DNA from 4 places in the Exiguobacterium sp. 9-2 genome. Region 3 is predicted to be linked to each of the others. Evidence: riboswitches for the same ligand, from Rfam matches in the RefSeq annotation. Region 3 holds a riboswitch; each other region holds the start of a gene.

Region 1 (3,208 bases), 130 kb from region 3:
TGTAAGTGAGTGTCCGCGGTGCGAGTTGTTTTTTTTCTGTGATTGGCAAGGCGGGTTCAGTCCACCGAAGTAATGCACCGTAATTATTCCAGATACTTGCTCCCGCAGCTGCCGTCGTTAGTAATGCAGCTCCCCCCCCATAGCCATGCATGCAGTTTCACGTTTCACTTGATCACCTCCAAAAGACGTACCAATTCCTTCACTTTTTTATCCTTTTACCCCGTTTTAAAAGAAGTCGAACGTCTCGGTATTCGTACTTGACGCTTCTCAAACGTTCCGCTATAGTGAAAAAGTCCAAATCGGAATAATTACGTTTTAATAACGGAGGTAACATATAATGAAAAAAATCATTCCTGCTTTAACGGTCGCATTCGCGAGCGCAAGTATCCTCGCAGCTTGTGGATCAAACACCGATTCATCGACTTCAGATGATAAAAAGACGGAAATCTATACATCGACGTTCGCAACAGCTGCCATTGCCCGTGAAATCGGTGGTAATCAAGTCAACGTCAAGATGATCGTCCCACCTGGAGCAGATCCGCACTCCTATGAACCGACGTCAAAGCAACTCACTGAGATTGCCAAAGGTGACCTTTTCCTTTTGACGGGTACGACACTTGAACCCTATTCAAAAAAAATCCAAGAGAGTCTAAAAGGCACGGACGTCCGGTTCGTCGAGACGAGTAAGGATGTCACTTTGCTGGAATCGGATGCTACGCTTCACGCACATGAAGAAGAGGGACATACAGAAGATGAGCATGCGCACGAAGAAGCAGGGCACGATGATCACGCAACTGATGAACATGCTCACGAAGAGGAAGAACACGATCATGGAAAATACGATCCACACGTCTGGCTTGATCCTGTCAACGCCAAAGCAATGGCACGTTCTATCACAGTCGCCTTATCAAAAGAAGTACCAAAAGACAAAGCAACATTCGAAAAAAACTTGAAAGCGTTCGATCAGCAAGCTGACGCACTCGATAAAGAGTTCAAGCAAGCCGTCGCTGACGGATCAAAAAAAGAACTTCTCGTCACACATGCAGCTTACGGTTACCTCGCCGAACGATATGGTTTCACGCAGCTTCCAATCGCCGGAATTTCCCCTTCCGATGAACCGTCACAAAAGCAACTGGCTGCTTTTTGAAAAAGAGCGCGGATGCATGATTTGAAATACGTCGCGTTCGAAGAAACGGTTTCACCAAAGGTTGCGCGTGTCATCCAAAAAGAAATCGGAGCTAAATCCGTGACGATCCATAACCTCGAGTCGGTGACGAAATCGCAACAAAATAGCTCGTATTTCAAATTGATGGAAGAAAACGTCCAGACGTTAGAACAGGCACTTCAGTAAAGTACAGTTGACACGCGTTACTCAATGCGGTACGGTAAGAAACGTGTTTTACAACAATTGAATGACTTCTTTTTATCGCGAGAAACGGAGGGACTGGCCCAATGATGTTTCGGCAGCGGCGACGATTTGATTCGTACTGTGCCAAATCCAGCAAGCGAAAGCTTGAGAGATAAGAAGAGCGTCTTTTTATTTCATAAAGACCTCCTTCTTTCTTGCGAAGGGGTCTTTTTTTGTATCTTTGAGAAATGAGGTATCAACAATGAAAGAAACGATTACGCCTAACAAATGGGCACTGCTTCCGCTCGTCGTATTCCTGGTCCTCTTCATCGGAGCCGGTATCTTCTATGACGATTTTTACAAATTTCCGATTCTGATCGCCGCTTTGATCGCGTTGATCTTTGCTGCAATCATGACGAAAGGATCGATCAATCAAACGGTCGAACGTATCGCAACCGGTGCCGGAAATCCTGATATCATGATCATGGTCTTCATTTTCTTATTAGCCGGTGCGTTCTCTGGAACAGCGGAAGCGATCGGCGCAATTGAAGCAACTGTCAATGCTGCTTTGACGTTCTTACCTCCTTCACTCCTGATGAGTGGGATATTTGTTATCGCAGCATTCATCTCGATGGCAATGGGTACCTCGACAGGAACGATTGCCGCTCTCGCACCGATTGCCTTCGGTATTCATGAAGCAACAGGTATCAACGTTGCGATCGCAGCAGCGTCAGTCGTTGGTGGTTCGATGTTCGGTGATAACTTGTCGTTCATCTCGGATACGACAATCGCTGCCGTTCGGACACAAAAAACGAACATGCGCGATAAATTCCGGACGAACTTCATGATCGTTCTCCCGGCTGCCGTCTTAACGGTCATCTTACTCGCGTTCGTTTCTGGTTCTGGCGATGCGGCAGCAGCTAAAGCATTCGAGTTCTACAAATTAATTCCGTATCTCGCCGTCATCGTCCTTGCACTATTTGGTGTCAATGTCATTCTTGTTCTCGTCGGTGGCACATTGCTTACTGGAATCATCGGTATGATCGACGGTAGCTTTGGCTTAAGTGGGTTCGTCCTTTCGATGTCTGAAGGAATGATGGGCATGGCAGAGATTTCCATCTTGACACTCCTCATGGGTGGTCTCGTCAGTTTGATCACGTTCAATGGCGGAATCGCCTACTTGAAAGAGACGTTGACGCGCAAGATTTCACAGCGTCGCGGTGCTGAATTCAGTATGGCAGCACTCGTCAGTGCGACGAACCTCGCAACGGCGAACAATACGATCTCGATTCTCGTCGCTGGACCACTCGCGGCTGAAATCGCTGATACGTATGAAATCGACCGCAAGAAATCAGCGAGTATTCTTGATATCTTCTCTTGTGGTATTCAAGGCATCATTCCGTATGGGGCACAACTGCTGATCGCAGCAGAGTTGACGAAGACAGCTTCACCAGAACTGATTCCGTATCTGTTCTATCCGTTCCTGCTCTTCGTCTGTGGATCGATTGCCATCATCTTTGGTTTCCCACGTCCGAAAAAATCAGTTGCTCAACAGGAAAAAATCTCTTCTTAACCAACGACAGGTCCGATCATGGTGATCGGACCTGTTTCATTATTTTTTCTGCTTCGCTTGTCGTTCTAAAATCAAATACGCGATTGCTGGAAGTGGAAACTGAAGGAGTCCCGCGCCTCCCCATACCCACGGGTTACGTCCTGATTTTCGTGCACTGAAAAATAGGCTAACTGCTTGCGTGACCAACAAGGCACTAATACTAAGCCAAGCTCCCTTTGATAGCTTTTTATTCTTTTGAGCCATCCTTTCTCCCCCTCTTTCTGACATACGGTCAGATGTGATGAATT
Region 2 (3,208 bases), 210 kb from region 3:
ACGAGCAGGATGCCGAGTGGTAAACCGATCAAAGTCGAAAATAATAACGACACTGACACCATCGTCATCGTCTGCAAAAATGCTGTCCAGATATCACTGTAGTTAACTAGCATCAGCAAGCACCTCCTCGACGGTCACCTGTGCCTGATCGATGTACTGTAAGGCCCGTTTTACTTCGATCGTTTCACCGATCAGTTCAACAAGTAATGTACCGAACGGTGTTTCCTGTAACTCCGTGATGCTACCGTGCAGGATGTTGACATCGACGTCGAAGCGTTTTGCGACTTGCGACAAGAGTGGTTGTCCGGTGTGGTGTCCGAGAAAATGAATCTTATAGATCGGATGCGCATTCCGTGACTCGATCAACTGACGAATTGATGCCGGAATTTCATCATGCATGACGGAGCGGACGAAGTTTTTCGCTGTCTCGGTCTGCGGATTTGAAAAGACATCAAAGACTGTTCCTGACTCGATCAGCTTCCCAGCTTCGATGACGGCGACCCGGTCACAAATCTCCCGGATGACACCCATCTCATGGGTGATCAAGAGAATGGTGATCCCGTATTCCGCATTGATGCGTTTTAATAACTGGAGAATATGATGTGTCGTCTGAGGATCGAGTGCTGACGTCGCTTCGTCACATAAGAGCACGGATGGTTGCGTCGCTAGTGCCCGGGCGATGCCGACACGTTGCTTTTGTCCGCCGGATAATTGATCCGGGTAATGATCCGCCTTGTCCGCAAGATCGACGAATTCGAGTAATTCCGTCACCCGGCGACGAATCTCGTCTTTCTTGACACCTGCGAGAACGAGTGGTTTCGCAACGTTCGTAAAGACCGTGTTTGCATTCAATAGATTGAAGTGTTGAAAGATCATCCCGATCCGCTGTTTCGCTTGGCGTAATTTTTTTGGTGATAGTTGTGTTAAATCTTCTCCGTCGACCGTCACTGTTCCTGACGTCGGTCGTTCTAACAGGTTGACGCAGCGGAGCAATGAACTTTTCCCGGCACCGCTAAAGCCGATGACACCGAAGATTTCGCCTTTCTCGATCGTCAGGTCGACACCGTCGAGTGCTGCGATCGTCTGATCCTTCGTGACGTACGTTTTTTTGACTTGATGAAATGCAATCATTCCGTTTTCCCCCTTCATTCAACAAAAAAGGTCCCTTCTTGAGAAACAAGAAGAGACCTGGATCCGCACAATGGCAGAATCCACTCCACTCATCTCTCAGACATCTGTCTGATGGAATTGGCACAGTGCTCATAATGAGTCTGTTGCCGAGGTTTCGTAGGGCCAGTCCCTCCACCTCTCTGGATAAGTATTGCGGTATGAAATTCGTATGTGTGTTGTTGCGTTGTTGCTTATGTCGTAAAACTAATTTTTACATTACGGGTCGAACCTTTAAAAGTCAACCAACTTTGCAAAAATAATCCATTTGGCGCATATCGATTGAGTCATAAGTTATGAGTTAGCTGAAAGAATAAATCACGATTCGTCCAGAACGATTTGACAAGGCATTTTCGGTCGTGCTACCATCGTTTCAATGATTAATCCGACAATTCCAATATGATATTTATCAAGAGTGAACGAGAGACCTGGCTCTATGACTTCACGGCAACCTGCAATCTGTAAGGTGCTCCGACCAGCAAAGCGCGGCTTTGGATGATACGGTGAAAAACTCGTGGGCGTCCAAGCAGTGACGTTGACGAGTTTTTTTCACGAATGGAGGAAAAATAGTAATGATGAACTATCCTGTATTGACTGGTGCTGAAGCATTTTATCTTCAAGGTGGACCGATCGGCATTTTAATCTGTCATGGTTTTAATGCGACCCCGCAAAGTGTTCGGGACGTCGGTGAGGCATTTGCTGCTAAAGGATTCACTGTCTATGCTCCACGTTTGCGTGGTCACGGGACGAACGTCCGTGAGTTCGAACAATCGACTGCTCGATGTTGGAAGCAGAGCCTGCAAGACGGCTATGCACGTTTACAAGAAACATGCGATCAAGTCTTCGTCATCGGTCAATCGATGGGCGCGACGCTCGCACTATCGCTCGCCGCTGACGGGATTCCATTTTCAGGCATCATTACGATCAATGCCGCTCTCTCCGTTCCGTCTTATGAAGCACTGTCGTTTGAAGGTGGTCCACAGTACTTACCAGAAGGGGCACCGGATATCAAACGGTCTGCTTTCGAAATCATCTATGACCTCGTTCCGAGTCGTTGTGCATTCGAACTCGTCCGCTTGATGGACGAGACGAAAGGACGCCTTGGATCGATCCTTCTACCGACATTGATTCTTTACTCGGCGACCGATCACGTCGTTCCGCCGTCGAGCTCGGATTACCTGCATCAGCATATCGGGACGAATGATAAACGAAGCTACTGTCTCCTCAACTCGTACCACGTCGCGACCCTCGATCATGATCAGGATTTGATCGTGCGTGAGACGATTCGTTTCATCGAACGCTCGAGCCGTTTCTCACAGGAAACGGGATAATAAAAAAAACAGCTATTCGTCTTCACTTAGAAGCGAACAGCTGTTACATCAAAGGACGACCATCATCGGTTCGTCTTTTTTGTTTATCCTTTTTGGTGTTGCATCGTTTGGAGCGGCTTCGGCTTTCCTGGCACTTCATGGCAGTGGCGACACCGTGGCTCATACGATTCTGAAGCGCCGACTAAAATGATCGGATCATCATAGTTCGCTGGTTTTCCATCAATCAAACGTTGTGTACGGGAAGCCGGATCGCCACATGAGAGACAGATCGCCTGAAGTTTCGTCACAAATTCTGCGCGCGCCAGTAATTCCGGCATCTTGCCAAATGGCTCTGCCCGGAAATCCTGATCGAGTCCTGCACAAATGACGCGTTTTCCGTCTTGCGCAAGTGCTTCGATGACTTGAACGATCTCATCATCAAAGAATTGAACTTCATCAATTCCGACAATTTGTGTTTCTTCCGCTACTGCTGCATAGAGATCACGACTCGTCGCCATTGGAATCGCCACGACGGAATTTCCGATGTGAGAGACGACATGCTCTTCATGGTACCGGTCATCGATTGCCGGCTTGAATACTTGAACGGGCAGTTTGCCGTACTGTGCCCGTCTGACACGACGAATCAACTCTTCCGATTTCCCGGAAAACATACTGCCACAAATTACTTCGATCCAGCCGTACTGATTTATTACATGCATCATCGTCCGACA
Region 3 (3,208 bases):
CCCAGCCTTACGTAACGCTGTGTATTGATTGACTTTGCTGACTTCAAGACGGAGCGCACGCGTTCCGTTAAAGACAGTGCGGTCATGCTCTTCTAACCAAGCGAGGACCCCTTCCGTCAACTCTGGCGCATAACGATGCCCCCGCGTATGCGAAGACGCACTCATACGACTGTAAAAGACACCTTCTGGCGGCAGTTCATCTAACGGTACGATTCCTTCATTCAAGTGCCACTGCTCGTACGGCAACTTGAGTTCTTCGAGACGTTTGATGAGATGATCCGTCCATTCTTGGTTTTCGTGGAGAATATGAATTTTTGTCATGATTGTTGACCTACCTTTCGTTTCGCTTCGACCAGTGGCATTACGTCACGGGCAAAGCGTTCCATTTCTTCGAGTTGTGGTGAGAATTGTAACAAGAGCAACGTGACACCAACGGCTTCGAACGCTAGAATCCGTTCGGCAATCTGTTCTGGTGTTCCGATCAAGTTCGGTCGCAGACCACGGTTCGAGACGGAATAATCATTTCGTTCGACCTGTTGTTCGAGTTGTGATTTACTGATGAAATCTTGATAACCGGCATAACCGGCGCTGTCTTCCTTAACGTCCGTGATGCGTTGCCACTCAAGAAGCGCTTCTTCTTCCGTATCCCGACAAATGATGTAGGCAGCAAGACCGAAGCTCTCAAGCGGTGCGTGTTCCGTCGCTTCCCGGCGTACTTTCATATCATTGATTTTATGAGCTACTTCTTCAACAGTGCCTCCATGCATGACGTAGGCATCACAATGTTCGACGATCGTCCGTTTTCCGGCTTCACTCTCTCCACCAGCGTAGAGCTTAATCCCCGGACGCTGGACGGGTTTCGGATGGAGTTCTGCCTGTTCGATCGTGTAGTGATTACCGAAGAAGCTGTACGGTGACGCATCTGCCCATAGTCCTTTCATGACCGTGACGAACTCTTCCGTCCGGGCATAGCGCTCATCATGTGCAGTAAAAATACCGTTGTATTGTTTTGCTTCTTCTGCCCACCAGGCTGAGACGACATTGAGCGTAAATCGCCCTCCACTCAACTGATCGATGTTTGCCGCCATCTTCGCCGTCGTCGCTGGATTATGGAACCCGGGACGAACCGCTGTCATGATCTCAAGGCGTTCTGTTGTTGCAGCAATCGCCGCTGCCGTTGTCCATGCCTCAAGACTCGGTTCCTTGATGCCTTTGATATCGTTCAAGTTCAATTCCGCAATCAACGTCGTCGAGAAGCCGATGCGTTCAGCTGTTTGTGCGACTTGTTTCGCATAATCGAATGTTGCTGGCATCTGTTCATCCTCGACGTTACGTAGCCATCCCCCAAAAATCGGTAACCAAAAACCATACTCCACTCCATCGTCCCCCTTATCATAAAAAAACGCTCTTTTCGAAGTTCGAAAAGAGCGACGGTATCTTGTCCTGTCCGCTCTTATCTTCAGAAGGTATTCCTTCCTGGAAGTAGCACCTTCCGCCATAGCGGGGTTGCTGAAGTGTCTTCGGGCCAGTCCCTCGACTTCTCTAGATAAGATGTGTTGCATTCATCGTACAGAATTCATTGAACTAAAGCAACCATTAAACCGTCTTTTCCTATCGGATTTATTCCAAAGAAAAATCCCGACGTAGTGTCGGGATTCGGAATTAGTATGGTGCGACGAAATCTGATGTCTGCTCTGGCGCCTGCTCCCCACGAATACGATCGTAGAATTTGGCAAGCGTGACACTGAAGTATGGTCCGACCCATAGGACAGCAAGACCAAGCGTAACGATGACAAGCAACGCCCAACCGATAAACGATAAGAAGAGCAAGAATGCTTCCATCTTGTGTCCATCCATGAGTTGCCGTGAGCGTGTAATTGCCTCGAGAATACCGATTGACGGCTCATCCCGAAGGATGTAGTACGTCAACAAGTAAGAGAATGACTTGATGATACCAGGGATGATTAAGAGTAACGTCCAGAGCGCGATAAAGATGAACTGAACAATGGCCAGCCCCACCACTTTCAGGAACATACCATATGGCTCAAACAAATCCGTCACTTTCGTTTCTTCGCCACGAGCAATCGACATGGCAATCCATGTCCAACCGACTCCTACTGGAATCAATAAAATCGACACCAATGATACAACGAGATCTATACTACTAGACGGCTCATCGATATCCGATCCAAATAAATTAGGAACACCCTGAATAATACTAAACAGCAGAAAAGCTAGGACTGCAAATCCCCAACGACCGCTGAGCGACTCCTTCGCTGCTTTTTTTAATTGAGATGACATGAGTAAGGTCCTCCTTGAAAAATAAGTTCTCACCTTACTCTACGGCTTAAAACTTCTAATGTTTCACTCTTTTTTCAATAATTTCCCGTCTCGTCACTGGTTGAGCCAAACACGCTCAAGTTGTCGTCCACATGTTAGAACGAACGTTGAACATCGAAGCGCTCCATCACAAACGAAATGTCATGTTTTTTATCTATGTACGCTGATATATCTCCACAGCCGGATCCCGTTGCTTGTATTTCGCGACGATGACGATCAGGACCGTGATGATCACAAGCAGGAACCAAGAAGACAACTTTCCGAGATCAACGACTTCCCATCCTCTTTCCTGATGTGGATAGACCCACCCTTTAAAGAACGTCACGATATTCTCAGCGATCCAAATAAAGAACGCGATCAGTAAAAAAGACAGGACGAGCGGCATCCGGTAGATCGTCTGCTCGATCGTAAAATGAACCCATGACTTATAGAAGACAAGGACGACAAGGACCATCAATAGCCAGCGTGCATCGAAGATCCAGTGGTGTGTGAAGAAGTTGAGATAGACGAGACTGCCTACGCTGATCGCAAGCCAAGGTGGTGGAAATGCTGTGAAGCGTAAATGAAATCTTCGGAACGCTTGACAGACATAACTTGCGACACTTGCATACATGAATCCTGCATACAAAGGAACACCAGCCACTTTCGTTAGAGCCTGTTCCGGATAACTCCAAGACCCAACGTTCACTTTGAACAGTTCAAGTGCTAGACCAATCACGTGAAAGAGTAAGATCAGTTTGAACTCTTCCAGCGTTTCATAACGCGTGACAAGTAAGACGATTTGGACGAGAAGACACCATAGCAACAGGAGATCGTATCGAGCGACCGGTTCAGCAGGAAGATAACGTGAAAGAGCAAGCGCTGCGAA
Region 4 (3,208 bases), 590 kb from region 3:
ACGTATCAGCGGACACTCGGTCCTGAGCTGATTGCGGACTTACCGCATATCGACTGGTTCGTTGCCGGTTGTGGTTCAGGTGGTACGTTCGCCGGAACAGCGGACTTCTTAAAACAACGTCTCGGTACAAAAGCAGCAATCGTCGAACCGGAAGGCTCCGTCTTGAACGGTGGTCCAGCCGGTCCGCATAAGACAGAAGGTATCGGTACAGCGAAATGGCCAAGCCTCGTTCCGCGTGAACTCGTTGATGAGATTCATACGATTTCTGACCGTGATGCATTTGACGCGGTTCATACACTCGCTGCTCGCGAAGGATTACTCGTCGGTAGCTCAGCAGGGGCAGCGCTCGTTGCTGCGCTTGATATCGCAAAGCGTCACCCCGGCAGTACGATCGTCACCGTCTTCGCAGACAGTGCCGAACGCTATTTAAGCCAACAAATCTTTGAAAAGGTGGACGAAACTCATGCGTAAGAAGACAGCATTGATTCATGGAGGAACAGGTGTCGATCGGGCAACAGGAGCCGTTACACCACCAATCTATCAAACAAGCACATACAAGCAAGATAAAATCGGTCAACTTAAGGACGGATACGAATACTCACGGACAGCGAACCCGACACGGACGAGCATCGAACGATTGATTGCGGATCTTGAAGGCGGCGCACGTGGTTTTGCCTTCGGTTCTGGGATGGCAGCGATTCATGCCGTCTTCCACTTGCTTGAGTCTGGCGACCACATCGTCATGACAGATGATGTCTACGGTGGTACGTTCCGCTTGATGCAACGCGTCTTACCGAAGTTCAACATTCAAGTGACATTCGTCGATACGACGGACCTTGCAGCAACGGAAGCAGCGATCCAAGACAACACGAAGATCGTCTACGTCGAAACACCGACGAACCCGTTGTTGAAAGTAACGGACATCGCAGCGATCGCAACGATCGCCAAACGTCACGATCTTAAACTCGTCGTCGACAACACGTTCGCGACACCATATCATCAACAACCACTCGCGCTCGGTGCAGACATCGTCTTGCACAGTGCGACGAAATACATCGGCGGACACTCGGACGTCGTCGCTGGACTTGTCGTCGTCAAAGATGATGCGCTCGGCGAAGAGATGCACTTCATCCAAAACTCGACAGGCGGCGTGCTTGGACCGCAAGACAGCTTCTTGCTCGTCCGTGGTCTTCGTACACTCGGTATCCGGATGGATGCGATCGAAGAGACAGCCCATGATCTCGTTGCGTTCTTGCAAGCGCAAGACATCGTCTCGAACATCTTCTACCCAGGACTTGCATCGCATCCTGGTCACGACATCCAAGCGAAACAAGCGACTGGATTTGGTGGGATGATCAGCTTTGATGTCGGTTCAGCAGCGAACGCAGAAAAACTCGTCGAGGCGACACATTTCTTCACACTTGCTGAGAGTCTTGGTGCCGTCGAGAGCCTGATTTCCGTTCCGGCACGGATGACGCACGCGTCGATCCCAGCAGAACGTCGCGCAGAACTCGGCATCACGGACGGTCTCGTCCGGATTTCAGTTGGACTTGAGGATGCGGAAGATTTGAAAGAAGACTTAACGCGTGCTTTCACGTTCCTCGAAAAAGTTTCTGAAAAAACTGTTTGACAACAAAAATAACCCCTGCTAATATTCAGAATATATTCTACAAACTTAATACCGAAACTCTTATCGAGAGTGGTGGAGGGACTGGCCCGATGAAACCCGGCAACCGCGGATCTGATCCGAAGTGGTGCTAATTCCAGCAGACAAAAGTCTGGGAGATGAGAGCAAATGGTTTTGTGTACTGAAAAGTGCGCGCGTTTGCTCTAAAACGCGCGCACTTTTTTTATTTTAGGAGGGACAGTTGTGATTCGTTTACAAGACGTAGGAAAGATTTATCGCTCAAAGCGCGGAGCGGTCGAAGCCGTCGCGAATGTCGATCTGACAATCGAGCGCGGTGAAATTTTTGGAATAATCGGTTATTCCGGAGCAGGGAAATCGACCTTGATCCGATTGCTGAATATGCTTGAGGCACCGACGAGTGGTTCGATCCAAATCGATGGTGTCGAAATGACATCGCTGAAACCTAGAGAATTACGGGGCGTCCGCAAGAATGTCTCGATGGTCTTCCAGCACTTCAACTTACTTTGGTCACGAACAGTTGAAGAGAACATCATGTTCCCACTCGAACTTGGTGGCTTTCCGAAGGCACGCCGCAAGGAACGGGTCGCGGAACTGATCCAACTCGTTGGTTTGGATGGACGCGAAAAAGCCTATCCGTCGCAATTATCCGGTGGTCAAAAGCAACGTGTCGGTATCGCTCGGGCACTGGCATCGAACCCGGACGTTCTCTTATGTGACGAGGCAACAAGTGCACTCGATCCGAAAACAACGGACTCGATTCTTGAGTTACTCGTCGACATCAATGAAAAATTGAAACTGACGATCGTCTTGATCACACACGAGATGCACGTCATTCAAAAAATCTGTCACCGGGTCGCCGTCATGGAGGCCGGTAAAATCGTCGAACAAGGACCGGTCGCAGAAGTCTTCCGTCATCCGAAGCAAGCGATGACGAAGGAATTCGTCAAACAATTGACGTCGCCATCGGAAAACGAGTTGACGTTCGCGAAACTCCGCGAACGCTACCCAACCGGAAAAATCGTTCAGTTGACATTCGTCGGATCGACGGCGGAAAGTCCGATCCTCGCGGAAGTCATGAAGGATTCACCCGTCCTGTTCAATATCATCGGCGGAAACGTCGGTCAATCACAGGAAGGGGCGCTCGGTACGCTGTTCATTCAGTTAATCGGGGAAACAGAAGCAACACAAGCGGTCATCACGAAGCTTCAAGCCAGTGATGTTGAAGTGGAGGTGGATCACCGATGATTTCATTCTTTGACAACCTAGACTGGGACATGGTGTGGGAAGCGACAGGCAGTACGATCTATATGACGGCAGTCGCTGGTCTTTCGACATTCGTTCTCGGTTTGATCATTGGTTTATTATTGTTTGCGACAAATGAAGAATTGTTGTTCAAAAATCGGGCGTTTTATTCGATCTTGAGCTTGATCGTTAACGTCTTCCGTTCGATTCCGTTCATCATCTTACTGATCTTATTGATTCCATTTACGAAAGCAGTCGTCGGTTCGTTCCTCGGACCAACAGCAGCATTACCGGCACTGATTTTAGGAGCCGCACCGT

The links. Region 3 has a riboswitch for S-adenosylmethionine ahead of VJ374_RS15560 (LLM class flavin-dependent oxidoreductase). Riboswitches for the same ligand answer to the same signal wherever they lie in the genome.
Region 1: another riboswitch for S-adenosylmethionine. It lies ahead of VJ374_RS14940 (Na+/H+ antiporter NhaC family protein); the one in region 3 lies ahead of VJ374_RS15560 (LLM class flavin-dependent oxidoreductase).
Region 2: another riboswitch for S-adenosylmethionine. It lies ahead of VJ374_RS14405 (alpha/beta hydrolase); the one in region 3 lies ahead of VJ374_RS15560 (LLM class flavin-dependent oxidoreductase).
Region 4: another riboswitch for S-adenosylmethionine. It lies ahead of VJ374_RS12570 (methionine ABC transporter ATP-binding protein); the one in region 3 lies ahead of VJ374_RS15560 (LLM class flavin-dependent oxidoreductase).

What each region holds. Positions count from the first base shown of each region.
Region 1 covers NZ_CP142850.1:2,850,650-2,853,857, forward strand. The annotation lists gene VJ374_RS14930 (alpha/beta hydrolase) at 1-151, opposite strand, end outside; partial or broken gene VJ374_RS14935 (metal ABC transporter solute-binding protein, Zn/Mn family) at 338-1,351, shown strand; SAM riboswitch class I at 1,421-1,527, shown strand; gene VJ374_RS14940 (Na+/H+ antiporter NhaC family protein) at 1,611-2,921, shown strand; gene VJ374_RS14945 (hypothetical protein) at 2,961-3,164, opposite strand.
Region 2 covers NZ_CP142850.1:2,765,652-2,768,859, forward strand. The annotation lists gene VJ374_RS14395 (methionine ABC transporter permease) at 1-113, opposite strand, end outside; gene VJ374_RS14400 (methionine ABC transporter ATP-binding protein) at 103-1,131, opposite strand; SAM riboswitch class I at 1,218-1,321, opposite strand; SAM riboswitch class I at 1,571-1,672, shown strand; gene VJ374_RS14405 (alpha/beta hydrolase) at 1,740-2,498, shown strand; gene VJ374_RS14410 (thymidine kinase) at 2,582-3,196, opposite strand.
Region 3 covers NZ_CP142850.1:2,980,128-2,983,335, forward strand. The annotation lists gene VJ374_RS15555 (ATP-grasp domain-containing protein) at 1-321, opposite strand, end outside; gene VJ374_RS15560 (LLM class flavin-dependent oxidoreductase) at 318-1,376, opposite strand; SAM riboswitch class I at 1,451-1,553, opposite strand; gene VJ374_RS15565 (DUF975 family protein) at 1,663-2,301, opposite strand; gene VJ374_RS15570 (DUF817 domain-containing protein) at 2,495-3,208, opposite strand, start outside.
Region 4 covers NZ_CP142850.1:2,393,145-2,396,352, reverse strand. The annotation lists gene VJ374_RS12580 (PLP-dependent cysteine synthase family protein) at 1-471, shown strand, start outside; gene VJ374_RS12575 (bifunctional cystathionine gamma-lyase/homocysteine desulfhydrase) at 464-1,630, shown strand; SAM riboswitch class I at 1,688-1,792, shown strand; gene VJ374_RS12570 (methionine ABC transporter ATP-binding protein) at 1,871-2,893, shown strand; gene VJ374_RS12565 (methionine ABC transporter permease) at 2,890-3,208, shown strand, end outside.